DNA from 2 places in the Thermosipho japonicus genome. Region 2 is predicted to be linked to the other one. Evidence: riboswitches for the same ligand, from Rfam matches in the RefSeq annotation. Region 2 holds a riboswitch; the other holds the start of a gene.

Region 1 (6,925 bases), on a different contig from region 2:
GAATAATTTATTGGTCAATTCAACTAAGGCTTTAACTGGACATTTATTAGGAGCAGCAGGTGCTATAGAAACAATTGCAGCAATATTAGAAATGAATGAAGGGTTTGTACATGGAATGCCAAATCTTGAGAAATCTGATGAAATTGCTTCAAAATTAAATTTAGTTAAAGAAACTAGAGAAGTAAAGATTAATAATTTTCTTAAAAATTCATTTGGTTTTGGTGGTCATAATGCTTCGATCGTTGTTGGGAGGTATTAATAATGAAAAAAGAAGAAATAATGAAAATTTTGCCTCATAGAGATCCTATTTTGCTTGTTGACAAAGTTGTTGAAAAAGGTGAAGATTATATTGTTGCTGAAAGAGAAATTAAAGATTCTGATCCTATATTTAAAGGTCATTTTCCAAGTTACCCTATATACCCAGGTGTTTATATTTTAGAAGGTCTTGCGCAAACTGCCGGGATACTGCTTTTAAAAGGAAATGATGAAATACCATTATTTTTGGGGATTGATAATGCACGGTTTAAAGGAGAAGTAAGACCCAATTGTACTCTCAGATATGAAGTTAAGATAAAAGAAGTAAAAGCAGGAATAGTGTTTGTAGATGCAAAAGCATATGTTAGTAGTAAAATGGTAGCGAAAGCTGTTTTATTATTGGGTTCAAAGAGGTGAAATTTATGAATAGAATTTGCAAACTCTTTAACATTAAATATCCAATATTGATGGGTGGAATGTCTTGGGCTGGTACACCAAGACTTGCTGCAGCCGTATCAAATGCTGGTGGTTTAGGGATAATAGGTGCTGGAGCTATGAAAGGTGAAGACTTACAAAATGCGATTGATGAGGTAAGAAAATATACAGATAAACCATTTGGAGTAAATATAATATTAGTATCACCATTTGCAGATGAATTGGTTGAAGTTGTATTAAAAAACAAGGTTCCAGTTGTAACATTTGGGGCCGGAAATCCAACTAAATACATAAATGATTTGAAAAGTGCTGGGATTAAAGTTGTTCCAGTGGTTGCTTCGGAAAATCTTGCTCGACTTGTTGAAAGAAGTGGAGCTGATGCAGTGATTGCTGAAGGGATGGAATCTGGAGGGCATATAGGTGAAGTTACAACTTTTGTTTTGGTAAATTCTGTGTCAAAGAATGTAAAAATTCCCGTAATTGCCGCAGGTGGAATTGCAGATGGAAAAGGAATGGCTGCTGCTTTTGCGTTGGGGGCTGAGGGAATACAAATGGGAACAAGATTTATTGCAAGTAGAGAAGCAGAAGTTCATGAAAACTTTAAAAAGTTGATTATAAAATCAGGAATAAGAGATACTATTATTACTGGGGCAAGTTTGGGGCATTCAGCAAGAGTTGTAAAAACTAAATTCGCAAAAATAGTTAAGACTTTGGAAGTTGAAAGTCCACAAGATGCTGAAAATATATTGGTTGGTAGCCTTAGAAAAGCCGTTCAGGAAGGAAATATTGAGCAAGGATCTTTCATGGCAGGACAGAGTGTTGGTTTAATTAAAGATATAAAGCCTGTACATGAAATAATTAAAGAAATAATTGAAGAATTTAACGAGACTGTGAAAAGATTAGGGGAGGTAAAGTTGTGAAAACAAAAGACATATCTTTAGTTGCGTTATTTGTAACTTTAACTATAGTCGGAGCACAAATATCAATTCCAATTGGAACTGTACCTATAACTTTACAAGTCTTAATGGTGTTTTTAACTGGTTATTTTCTAAAACCTACACTTGCCCTTTTAACACAATCTATTTATCTTCTTTTAGGTATTATAGGCCTTCCTGTTTTTGCTAATTTTTCAGGAGGATTTGCAAGTATAATTGGTCCAACTGGTGGATATTTAATTGCTTTTCCTATAGCTGCTTGGATAATTTCTCTATCTAAGAAAGATTATTTTTCTATGTTCATACATGGGATATTGGGAATTGCAATCATCTACACATTAGGGCTTTTGGTTTTAAACTATCATTTGCACGATTTTAAAAAAGCTTTTATGATCGGAGTTGTACCATTTATTGGAATAGATTTTTTGAAAATGTGCATAGCAGTTATAATTTCAAAAAGAGTTTTAAAGGTGGTGGAAGCATGAAAGCCTTTTTATTTCCAGGTCAAGGTTCACAATATTCTGGAATGGCAAAAGATTTTTCTAAATACCCATTTTGGAATGAGCTAAGTAAAAGAGCGGAAGAGGTACTTAATATTGATTTAATAAATATTATGAATGGAGATGAAGAAACTCTAAAGTTAACCGAAAACGCGCAACCTGCAATATTTTTAGCTAGCTTTGTAGCTTTTAAACACTTAGAAAGCTTAGGAATAAGCTATAATATATTTGCAGGGCATAGTCTGGGAGAGTATACTGCCTTTGCTGCAGCTGGGGTATACGATTTTGATTTTGGGATATATTTGGTAAGAAAAAGGGGAGAATATATTTCTCAAGCAATCGAACCTGGAAAAGGAAGTATGGCTGCAGTTTTAAAAATCTCTGCTGAGAAAGTAGAAGAACTTGTTAAAAATTATGAAGGTCTTTATGTTGCAAATTATAATTCTTCAACACAAACAGTTATAAGTGGCTTGAAATCATCTATTCAAAAATTTTTAGAAGATTGTAAAAATAATGGTATTAGAGCAACAGAATTGGTTGTTTCCGGGCCTTTCCATACTCCCTTTTTAGAAAGTGCTCGTGAAAAACTTTCAAAAGAAATTGAACATGTTAAATTCAAAAAACCAAAAGTTCCGATTGTTTTGAATAGTACAGCTAAAGAATCGAGTGATCCAGAGGAATTAAAATACTATTTACTTGAACAAATAGCAGGACCAGTTTATTGGTTACAGTCAATAAGAAGAATGTTAGAACTTGGAGTAAAAGAATTTGTTGAAGTTGGCCCTAAAAACGTTCTATCAAATATGTTAAAAAGAGAGAAGATAGATATTATTCATTTTAGTGAGATAGAAGAAATAGAAGATTCCAGGGTTTGAACTTTAAAGTTGAATATTTGGGAATTGCTTATCTCGAATACATGGCTTCAATTTGTTTGAAGCCATGTTTTTTATTTGTTGAAAATATTTGACTTTAATCGATTATTTTTTTATACTTAGAATAGTATTAAACAAAAAATGGAGGTATGTTAATAATGATTATTTCTTTTTGGGGATACACATTTTTTTCGGTTTTAGCTAATATTTTTGTTTTCTTTAATGAACCTATTTCGCAAATATTGTTGACTATTTCATCCTTATTTTTAATGTTTTTACTATTCTTATTTGGGAGAAAAATTGGAAAGAAATTTAATGTAAACTTTATGTGGATTTTTTACATAGCTTTATTTCTTGCACTTTTCTCTCTTCTTCCTTTGTATTTAACCTCATCATATTTTACGTATTTTGTTGCGCAGTTTATGAGTTTTCTATTTATTTTATTATATCTTAAGGTAATATTGAGCATAATAGAGTCAAAAAAATCAATTTTTAAATTTATTGTATTTTCTATACTAACTCTTGGAATATATTCTTACTTTTTCTTTTATGACATTATCAAAGAAATTAGAAAACTAAATTGACACTTTTAAAATTTAGTAGTACCATATTAGTGTAAGAAAAGTGAATAAATTCCCAAGGGGAGCTCCATAATCCGGGGCTGAGAGGAAGGCGGAAACCTTCGACCCTTAGAACCTGAACCGGGTAATACCGGCGGAGGGATTGGGAAAAGAAAAATAAAAGTCTATAATAACCCCTCCGCTTTTGCGGAGGGGATTTTTCATAAGGAGGTAAGCGATATGTGGGATTATGAAGTTTCAAAAATTATTGTAGAAAGATTTTTTGAAAAATTGAATGATAGCTTGAAAGTTGATGTAGCAATTGTCGGGGGTGGCCCAAGCGCTTTAGCAGCTTCCTACTATCTTTCAAAAAAAGGATTGAAGGTTGCTATATTTGAGTCAAAAAATGAACCTGGTGGTGGAACATGGGGTGGAGGAATGATGTTTAATGAACTAGTAGTTGAAAAAGATATTAAATCTTTTTTAGATGAATTAGGAATGAATTACTTAATTAAAAACAATTTTATTTCAGTTGATTCTGTACATTTTGCCTCTTCTTTACTATACAATGCTACTAAAGTTGGTACAATTTTATTCAATAATGTTATTGTTGAAGATATTGTATTTTATGAAAATAAAGTAAATGGAATTGTAATAAATTGGGCACCAGTTATAAGGCAAAAACTCCATGTTGATCCTATAACAATTATGGCAAAGTTCGTAGTTGATGGTACGGGACATCCTGCAAACGTTGTGAATATGTTGGTTGATAGAGGAATTGATGTCGACCTTCCTATGGGAAAAATTAGGGAATACCCTATGAATGCAAAAGAAGGAGAAAAATTTGTAGTTGAAAATACTAAAGAAGTTTTCCCAGGACTTTACGTAATGGGAATGGCTGCAGTTTCAGTAGGTGGTGGGCCCAGAATGGGACCAATTTTCGGTGGGATGATTAAATCAGGTTTAAAAGTTGCAAATAATATATTAGAAAAATTATCCATAGAGGTGAAATAATGACGCTAATTGAAAAGGTTAAAAATGGTGAAAAATGTAGTGAAATTGAAAAAATTGCCGAACATGAAAATGTTAGTATTGATAATATTAGAGAAGGATTATTAAATGGAAAAATTGTAATTCCGCACAACAAAAATCATACATCATTAAAAAAATTTATGGGAATTGGTAAAGGTTTAACAGTAAAAGTAAACGCAAACATTGGAACATCATTTGGATATGATGATTTCGAATATGAAATAGAGAAATTTAATACCGCCAAAGCTGTGGGTGCAGATAGTGTTATGTTACTTTCAACATGGGGGAATCTAGATGAACAAAGAGAATTCATAATTAAAAATTCAGATATTCCCGTTGGAACTGTTCCAATTTATGATGCAGCTGTAATTTCTTATCAGGAAAAAAAGAATGTTGTTGATTTTAGTGAAAAAGATTTCTTAAAAATATTTGAGAAACATGCAAAACAAGGTGTAGATTTTGTGACCCTGCATATTAGTATAACTAAAGATATCGTTAAAAAATTAAAAAAATCCCAAAGAATAATGAAAATAGTTAGTAGAGGTGGATCAATTATTGCGGGATGGATAATTAAAAACAATCTAGAAAATCCGTTTTACAAATACTTTGATGAAGTACTTGATATTGCAAGAGAATATGATGTAACTTTAAGCCTGGGTGATTCATTAAGACCAGGGAACTTATTTGACTCTTTAGACAGATTACAATTAGAAGAATGGTTTATATTTGAAGAATTGGTTGAAATGGCTAGAAAGAAGAATGTTCAAGTAATGTTAGAAGGTCCAGGTCATGTTCCACTTGATCAGATAGAAACAACAGTAAATTTAATGAAAAAATACGGAAAAAATTCACCAGTATTCTTACTTGGTCCTATAGTATTGGATATTGCTCCTGGATATGATCATATAACTTCTGCAATAGGAGCAGCAATTGCTGCAAAAAGTGGAGCAGACTTTATTTGTTATGTGACTCCTTCAGAGCATTTATCATTGCCAAATGTTGAAGATGTTAAAAAAGGCGTTATTGCTGCAAAAATAGCTGCAATGGCTGCAGATTTTTCAAGAGGAAAATTTGTAGATGAAAATTACAAATTAGCAATTTCAAGGAAAAATTTAGATTGGCAAGGAATAAAAGATGTATCACTTGATAAAGAAATTGTTGAAAGATATTTGAATGCACGCCCCTATTCAGGAAAAGGTTGTTCTATGTGTGGGCCATTTTGTGCACTAAAAGTTGTAGAGGAGTATTTAGAAGAATAATATGCGAAGGCTAGGAGTATCCACAAGTGTTATAAAAAGTGATTTAAGGATGATCAAATATTTAACAGAAAAATTTAAATTTTCAAATCTATTTGAAATTGGATTTATAGATCCAAAATATATTAACAACTTAAATGTCATAAAAGGCAAATCTATAGGAGTTCATTCACCATTTATCTTTAAATTGAAGAATCATCCAAAATTAACACATTCGGATTATCACTTTACATTTTCTAAAATTTTAAGAAGTGCTTATTTTGCAAAACAAATAAAGTCAGAATATTTAATAGTTCATTATCCGGATGCACTTCAAAATGATGATTGGAATAAAAATTTATTTCTTCTGGAAAAACTGAGCAGTATTTTAAAAATAAGAATTGAAAATACTTATGGAAATAAATTTTTTTATAGTAAAAAAGACTATAAAAATTTATGTCAAGATTTAGATTTAAAACTATGTATAGATATCGGACATCTTCTTTTGGATGAAAGAATAAATCCTTTTAAATTTATTGAATTCTTGGAAGAATATATTGAAGAATTCCACATTTACTATGCAGATAAGAAGATTTATAAGATATGTCATCACAAACCTTGGAGTGAAAATAAATACTATATTGAATTACTAAGACTAATTATGAAATTAGATGCGGATATTGTTATTGAATCTACACCACAATGTAATAAGGATTTGGATAAACTTTTAAAATTTTTGGGGGTGATTTAATGAAAAAAATGTTAATCATTTCTGGGCTTGATCCATCATCTGGGGCTGGATTAATTCAAGATATATCAGTAGCAACAGCTATGGGAGTAAGTATATATTCAACAGTAAGTGCATTTACCGTTCAAACATTAACAAAATCATTAAATGTAAGATTTAGAGATACAAATGAAATTCTTGAAGAAATTAAATACTTTGATGATGTTGGAATTATAAAAGTTGGAATTGCAAATCCAGAAATTATAGAAAAACTTAGAGGAATATATAAAGATACAATAATTGTTTGGAACCCTGTTTTACAATCATCAAACGGCTTGAAATTTTTAGATGAAAATATAGTTAAAAACTATATT
Region 2 (6,925 bases):
CCCCTTGAGCATATACTCAAGGAGTTCTTTCATTTATTTTCCTCCTTCTTTGTTCTCTTAAGCTCATCAACCTTTTTAAATACTCCTGCTTTTCTTAATAAATTCCTTACAGTATCACTTGGCTGTGCTCCTTTCATAATCCATTCTACAGCCTTATCAACATCAACATTCAAAATATATGGATCCTTAATCGGATCATAGTAACCTAAACTTTCAATGTATGCACCGTCTCTTCTCTTTCTTTGATCCACAACAACAATTCTGTAAAATGGTTGTTTTTTCTTTCCCATACGAGTTAATCTTATCCTTACCACTCTAAACACCTCCATCAAATTTTTTAAATTTTAAATCCTTTTAGATTGAATGGTAATTTTCCTTTCTTAAATATCTTCATCATTTTTTTCATTTCCTCATAGTTTTTAAGAAGTTTATTCACTTCTTGAACGCTTGTACCGCTACCTTTTGCTATTCTTTTTTTTCTGCTAGCATTTAAAATTTTTGGATTTCTTCTCTCTTCAGGTGTCATTGAATTAATTATTGCTTCAATTACTTTTAATTCTTTTTCACTCTGATTTATATCCACTTTCGGACTACCTGGCAACATCTCAACAATTTTTGATAATGAACCTAACTTTTTTATCTCTTTTAATTGCTCTTGAAAATCTTCAAGTGTAAATTCTGCATTAAGCATCTTTTTACCTAGTCTTTGCATTTTATCTTTATCAAGTTCTTGCTCAGCTTTCTCAATTAAACTTAAAACATCTCCAAGACCTAAAATTCTACTAGCAATCCTTTCAGGATGAAACTCTTCTAAGTCTTCTATCTTTTCTCCAACTCCAATAAATTTTATTGGTTTATTAGTAATATACCTTATCGAAAGTATCACGCCACCTCTTGCATCTCCATCCATCTTTGTAACTACATATCCTGTAACATCCAATCGTTCATTAAAAATCTTTGCAGAATTTACAGCATCTTGCCCAGCCATGGCATCCACAACCATCAATATTTCATCTGGATTAAGAATATCCTTTATTTCTTCCAATTCATTCATCATTTCATCATCAATATGCAAACGCCCCGCAGTATCAAAAATTACAACATTGTATCCACTATCTTTAACTTCTTTTATAGCCTCACGAACTATTTTAACTGGATTTTTTCGATCGCCACAAAAAACTGGCACATCAATTTTCTTTCCTAACGTTATTAATTGGTCTATCGCAGCAGGTCTATATGTATCAGCAGCAACCAAAAATGGCTTTTTTCCTTTTTTCTTAAGCAAATTTGCAAGTTTTGCCGCCGATGTAGTCTTACCACTTCCCTGAAGTCCAACCATCATAATGTAAGAGGGAGAATGTACAAGACTTAATTGGGATTTTTCTCCCATAACCCTAATTAATTCATCTCTTAAAATTTTAATAAACATCTGATCCGGGGTTAACGACTTTAATACTTCCTCACCTGTGGCTTTTTCAGTTACCTCTGCAATAAATTCCTTTACTACCTTGTAATTTACATCAGCTTCTAACAATGACAACTTTACCATTTTTATTGCTTCTTTTATATTTTTTTCAGTGATTTTTCCTTTTCCCGAAAGCGTCTTAAAAGCTTTAGAAAGTTTTTCTTGTAAACCTTCAAACAACTCCAATCACCTTCCTTCACTTTCATTAGTATATAATACTTTTTTACTAATTCAATTAAATTTTTGTAGCCGATTGAAAAATTATCCAAAATTATATGTAACAATCATGTTAAGCAAAACTTGTCGCTTAACTTAACTGATAGTTTTTAGTTAACTTTATAGTAACAAATTATAGAAAATATTTTATTGATGTACTTTATAAGATATAGTATAATAGAAGCATCCCAAGGGGAGCTCCACAATCCGGGGCTGAGAGGAAGGTGGAAACCTTCGACCCTTAGAACCTGAACCGGGTAATACCGGCGGAGGGATGGGATGCAAAATCCCTCCAAAAAGGAGGGAATTTTTTATTTTAAAAGGAGGGGTTATATGAAAAAAGCACTTATTTATTTAATATTAACTATCTCAGTAATTTCATTATCAGTAGAAAAACTTGTCGTTTATACATATGACAGTTTTGTATCTGGTATTGGTAAAGAAATTGTTCCAATTTTTGAAAAAAAGTATGGTTGTAAAGTAGAACTTTTATCTTTTGGTGATGCTGGAACTGTGCTTTCAAGACTTATGCTTGAAAAAAATAATCCTAAAGCTGATGTAATAGTTGGTCTTGATCAAGCGTTATTAATTAGAGCCATCGAAAATGATCTAGTTCAAAAATTTAAACCTGAAAATTTATCTTTGCTAAAATATCCAGAATTGTATAATGAATACGGCACTCCATATGATTTTGGTGCAATTGCTATTGTTTATAACAAGGAAAAAATTAAAAATCCACCAAAAAGCTTTAACGATCTTTTAAAAGATGAATTTAGAGGAAAAATCGTTGTTGAAGATCCTAGAACTTCAAGCACTGGTCTTAGCTTTCTTCTATGGACTATTGCGGCATTTAATGAAAAATATTTGGATTTTTGGTCCAAATTTAAAGACAATTTACTGACAATAACACCAGGATGGGACGAAGCATTTGAAATGTTAGAATCAGGCGAAGCTGATATCATGGTTAGCTATGCAACCGATGGTGCATACAGCTATTATTACTATGGCAACGTCAAATACGTTCCAGTAATTTTAGATGAAGGTGCATTTGTTCAAGTTGAATATGCTTCACTTGTAAAAAATGCTAAAAACGTAGAACTTGCAAAAAAATTCATAGAATTTCTACTTTCAGATGAATTTCAAGAAAAAGTTCCTTTAAATCAATGGATGCTTCCTGTTACAAATGTAAAGTTACCTGAAGCTTTTAAATATGTTCCTGAAATAAAAAAAGTTCTTGAGATAAAAAATGATATTTATAAGAATCAAGAAAGGATTTTAAAAGAATGGTCAAAAGAAGTAATTGGTGGCTAATTCCAATTACATTTATAATGGGAGGAGTTGTCCTCCCATTTACTTTTTTATTTATAAAGATAGGTGGTATAAATATCAAATCAATTTCTGATAACTTTAATATTATCAAATTCACTATTTATCAAGCTTTTATCTCATCTATATTAGCAACCGTTATAGGCCTTCCTGGAGCATATATCGTTGCTAGAACAAAAATGAATAATTATTTAAAATCCACTTTTAGAATACTGTCAGCCATTCCTTTTATTTTACCGGGAGTAACAATGAGCATAGGTTTTTTAATGACATTCGGAAACAATGGATTAATCACAAAATTTCTTAAGTTATTTGGTTTTAACCAACGACTACTTTATACTTTTTCTGCTATAATTATCGGCCATGTTTTTTACAATTTTCCACTTTTTATCCGCATAGTTGGAGAAACTTGGGAAAAAATAGATTCTAGTATTATAGAATCTGCAAAATTAGATGGCGCAAATAATTTATTAATCTTTTTTAAAATTGAATTTCCATTAATTCTTTCATCAATTTTAAAGGCCTTTCTTTTGACGTATGTATATACATTTACGAGCTTTTCAGTTGTACTAATATTAGGTGGCATAAAATATTCTACAATCGAAGTTGCTATTTATATGTATACAAAAATCTTGTTTGATTTTAAAAGTGCACTTACTTTATCGATAGTCCAAATAATATCAATATCGCTCATTTCATATATTTTATCATTCGAAAAGCACACATTCTTATCAGGAAAATCTTTGAAAGAAAAATTCCCAATTTGGGGTTATTTTTATCTATTTTTAACAACTATATTTATATTTATTCCTCTTATTTACTCTCTGCTTTCTGGTTTTATTAAATATGGCGGTGGATTTGGGATTGAAAATTTTAAATTACTATTTTCTTTAGATCTTAAACGCTATATTGGAACTAGTTTTCAATCGATGATCATTTTTACCCTAATATTTTCAATATCTGCATCTTTACTTACAATATTAATATCAACCATCGCTTCTTATTATAACATTAGAAAAAAATTAAAACTAGAATATATAATGTTAATACCTGCAGCAATTTCACCTGTAACACTTGCATTTTCATATATTGCTATAGGAATAAGTCAATTTATTGCAATACCAATAATTTACTCACTTATAAGTCTTCCTATTGTTTTTGGGATTATTTCCAGTGGTTGGAAAACATTAGATGAGTTTTCAGAAGAAGCAGCACTAATTGATGGAGCTAATTCATTTATTTTAAATTTCAAAATTAGAATTCCTCAAATGAAATATCATATACTTACCGCTTTTGTTTATGCATTTACGCTTTCTTTAGGAGAAATGTCTGCAACCATTACATTATCTACTCCACCGGTTTCTACCTTCTCCATTTCAATATATAGACTTCTTAGTTCAAGGAAAATCCCTCAAGCAAGAGCTCTTAACTCCATTTATTCTATAATAGTGTTAATTTTGTTTTTAATAATTGAAATTTTGAGAAACAAAAATAAAAATGACTAAATTTCAATATTAAATAATTTCTTTGCAATAATACCTATAATAAATGATACAATCATTACGCCAAAACTAATTAAAAACATTTCTAAAAAATATTGTTTAAATGTCTTTTCTTGAACAACAGAAACAAAATACGAAAACAATAATATAACAACTATTGCATTTACAATTAAAAAAGATAAAGAAATCATTGGATTTGAAAAAATAAGATAAGGTATTACAAGAAATATAACCGTTAAAATATAAGCAATTCCAGTATATATAGCTGCTTTTAATGGATTTTGAGAATTCTTATCTGCTTTTTGAGATAAATATTCAGATGCTGACATTGAAAGTGATGCTGCAATTCCTGTAATAATTCCAGATAATGCCACCATTCTTGAATTTTGAAAAGCAAAAGTCAATCCAGCAAGCGTTCCAGTAAGTTCAACAAGTGCATCATTCAATCCTAATACCATTGAGCTTATATAATTTATCTTTTCTTCATCAATTAGTGATAAAAGCTCCTTTTCATGAATATTTTCATCGTTAATTATTTCATTTATTTCATTTATTTTTCCAATTAAATCTTTATACTTCTTTTGTGCCGATTCTTCACCTTTTTCCATTGCATTTAATGCAAAAGTTAAGCCAAATAAAAATGACAAGAATGTATACCACCATACTTTAAAAATATTTGGTTTTAATTCTTTATTTGTGTATTTTTTAAAATAATAATAATGCTTTAATTCATCATCTGCTATTTTTATTAAAACGTTTTTATTTCTCTTATTTTTAGAAAAACTAGCAAGTTTTTTATAAACATAATATTCTGTAATCTCATTTTTCTGAAACTGAATTAAGTACTTTTCTTTATACATTTAAACACCTCCTAATATTTATTTTAGCATAAAAAACGCCGAGCTAAATAGCTCGGCAACAATATTATTTTATATTTATATACTTTTAACTTTCCAAATATCTTTAGCATACTCTCTTATAGTTCTATCACTAGAGAACATACCAACTCTTGCAACATTCAGAAGCGCTTTTTTATTCCATCTATACTTATCTCTGTATATAAAATCAATCTCTTTATGTCTCGTTTTATAACTATCAAAATCTGCAAGTAGCATATATTCATCTGCTTGAGCTCCATTTAAACCGAACAAAAGTGATTGGAAAATATCTTTAAAAAGATCCGGATCTTTTTTATTAAAATAACCGTTATTAATAGCATCTAAAATCTTTCTTATATTTTCGTTTCTTAAATATATCTCATATGGATTATACAACCTACTTTCCTTGAGTTTAGCTACTTGTTCTGCAGTCAATCCAAAAATGAATATATTTTCATCACCAACACACTCTTTTATTTCTATGTTTGCTCCATCAAGAGTCCCAATTGTTAACGCTCCATTCAATGCAAACTTCATATTCCCAGTTCCAGAAGCTTCTTTACCAGCAGTCGAAATTTGCTCACTAACATTTGCGGCTGGAATTATTATTTCTGCAAGAGATACATTATAATTTGGCACAAAGACTACTTTTATCTTATCTGCAATTTCTTTATCATTATTTATTACATCTGCTACACTATTTATTAATTTTATAATTAATTTTGCCATTCTATACCCTGGGGCTGCTTTTGCTCCAAAAATAAACGTTCGTGGATATATATCTTGCTCAGGATTTTCTTTTAACGTTTGGTATAAATAAATTATGTGCATTACATTCAATAATTGCCTTTTATATTCATGGAGTCTTTTGACTTGAACATCAAAAATAGAGTCAGGATCTACATCAATATTCAATTCCTTCTTAATATAATTTGATAATCTAATTTTATTATTCTGTTTAACTTTATAAAATTCATTCAAAAAAACTTTATCGTCTGCATATTTCTCTAAATTTTTAAGATGATCTAAATTAACAATCCATTCATCACCAATCGTATCAGTAATCAACCTTGAAAGTTCAGGATTACTTTGTAATAGCCAACGCCTTTGAGTAATACCGTTAGTTTTATTATTAAACTTTTCTGGCCATATATCATAAAAATCTTTAAATACACGTTCTTTTAATATATCAGTATGAAGTTTTGAAACACCATTTACTGAAAATGATCCAACTACAGACAAATTAGCCATTCTCGCTTGTTTAACATGACCTTCTTCAAAAATTGAAACATTTCTAATCTTCTCAACATTTCCAGGATAATACTTTGAAACATTATCTAAAAATCTTGCATTAATTTCATACATAATTTCCAAATGTCTTGGTAGCAATCTTTCTAAAAGATGAACTTCCCATTTTTCCAATGCTTCAGGCATAACAGTATGATTGGTATAAGCAAAAGTTTTTGTTGTTATTTCCCAAGCTTTCTCCCAGGGTAAGAATTCTTCATCTACAAGTATTCTCATTAACTCTGGAATTG

Evidence for each region. A riboswitch is a leader RNA that binds a small molecule or an ion and turns the genes downstream of it on or off. The one in region 2 is predicted to bind thiamine pyrophosphate.
Region 1: another riboswitch for thiamine pyrophosphate. It lies ahead of HNP65_RS00265 (sulfide-dependent adenosine diphosphate thiazole synthase); the one in region 2 lies ahead of HNP65_RS07875 (thiamine ABC transporter substrate-binding protein).

The regions. Positions count from the first base shown of each region.
Region 1 is NZ_JACHEX010000001.1:55,356-62,280, reverse strand. It holds gene fabF (beta-ketoacyl-ACP synthase II) at 1-259, shown strand, start outside; gene fabZ (3-hydroxyacyl-ACP dehydratase FabZ) at 262-672, shown strand; gene HNP65_RS00285 (DUF561 domain-containing protein) at 678-1,610, shown strand; gene HNP65_RS00280 (biotin transporter BioY) at 1,607-2,110, shown strand; gene fabD (ACP S-malonyltransferase) at 2,107-3,000, shown strand; gene HNP65_RS00270 (DUF4234 domain-containing protein) at 3,147-3,581, shown strand; TPP riboswitch at 3,627-3,738, shown strand; gene HNP65_RS00265 (sulfide-dependent adenosine diphosphate thiazole synthase) at 3,798-4,571, shown strand; gene thiC (phosphomethylpyrimidine synthase ThiC) at 4,571-5,848, shown strand; gene HNP65_RS00255 (sugar phosphate isomerase/epimerase) at 5,850-6,575, shown strand; gene HNP65_RS00250 (thiamine-phosphate synthase family protein) at 6,575-6,925, shown strand, end outside.
Region 2 is NZ_JACHEX010000004.1:171,626-178,550, forward strand. It holds gene HNP65_RS07860 (KH domain-containing protein) at 1-33, opposite strand, end outside; gene rpsP (30S ribosomal protein S16) at 30-314, opposite strand; gene ffh (signal recognition particle protein) at 338-1,645, opposite strand; TPP riboswitch at 1,863-1,973, shown strand; gene HNP65_RS07875 (thiamine ABC transporter substrate-binding protein) at 2,015-2,992, shown strand; gene HNP65_RS07880 (ABC transporter permease) at 2,965-4,512, shown strand; gene HNP65_RS07885 (VIT1/CCC1 transporter family protein) at 4,509-5,369, opposite strand; gene HNP65_RS07890 (glycogen/starch/alpha-glucan phosphorylase) at 5,445-6,925, opposite strand, start outside.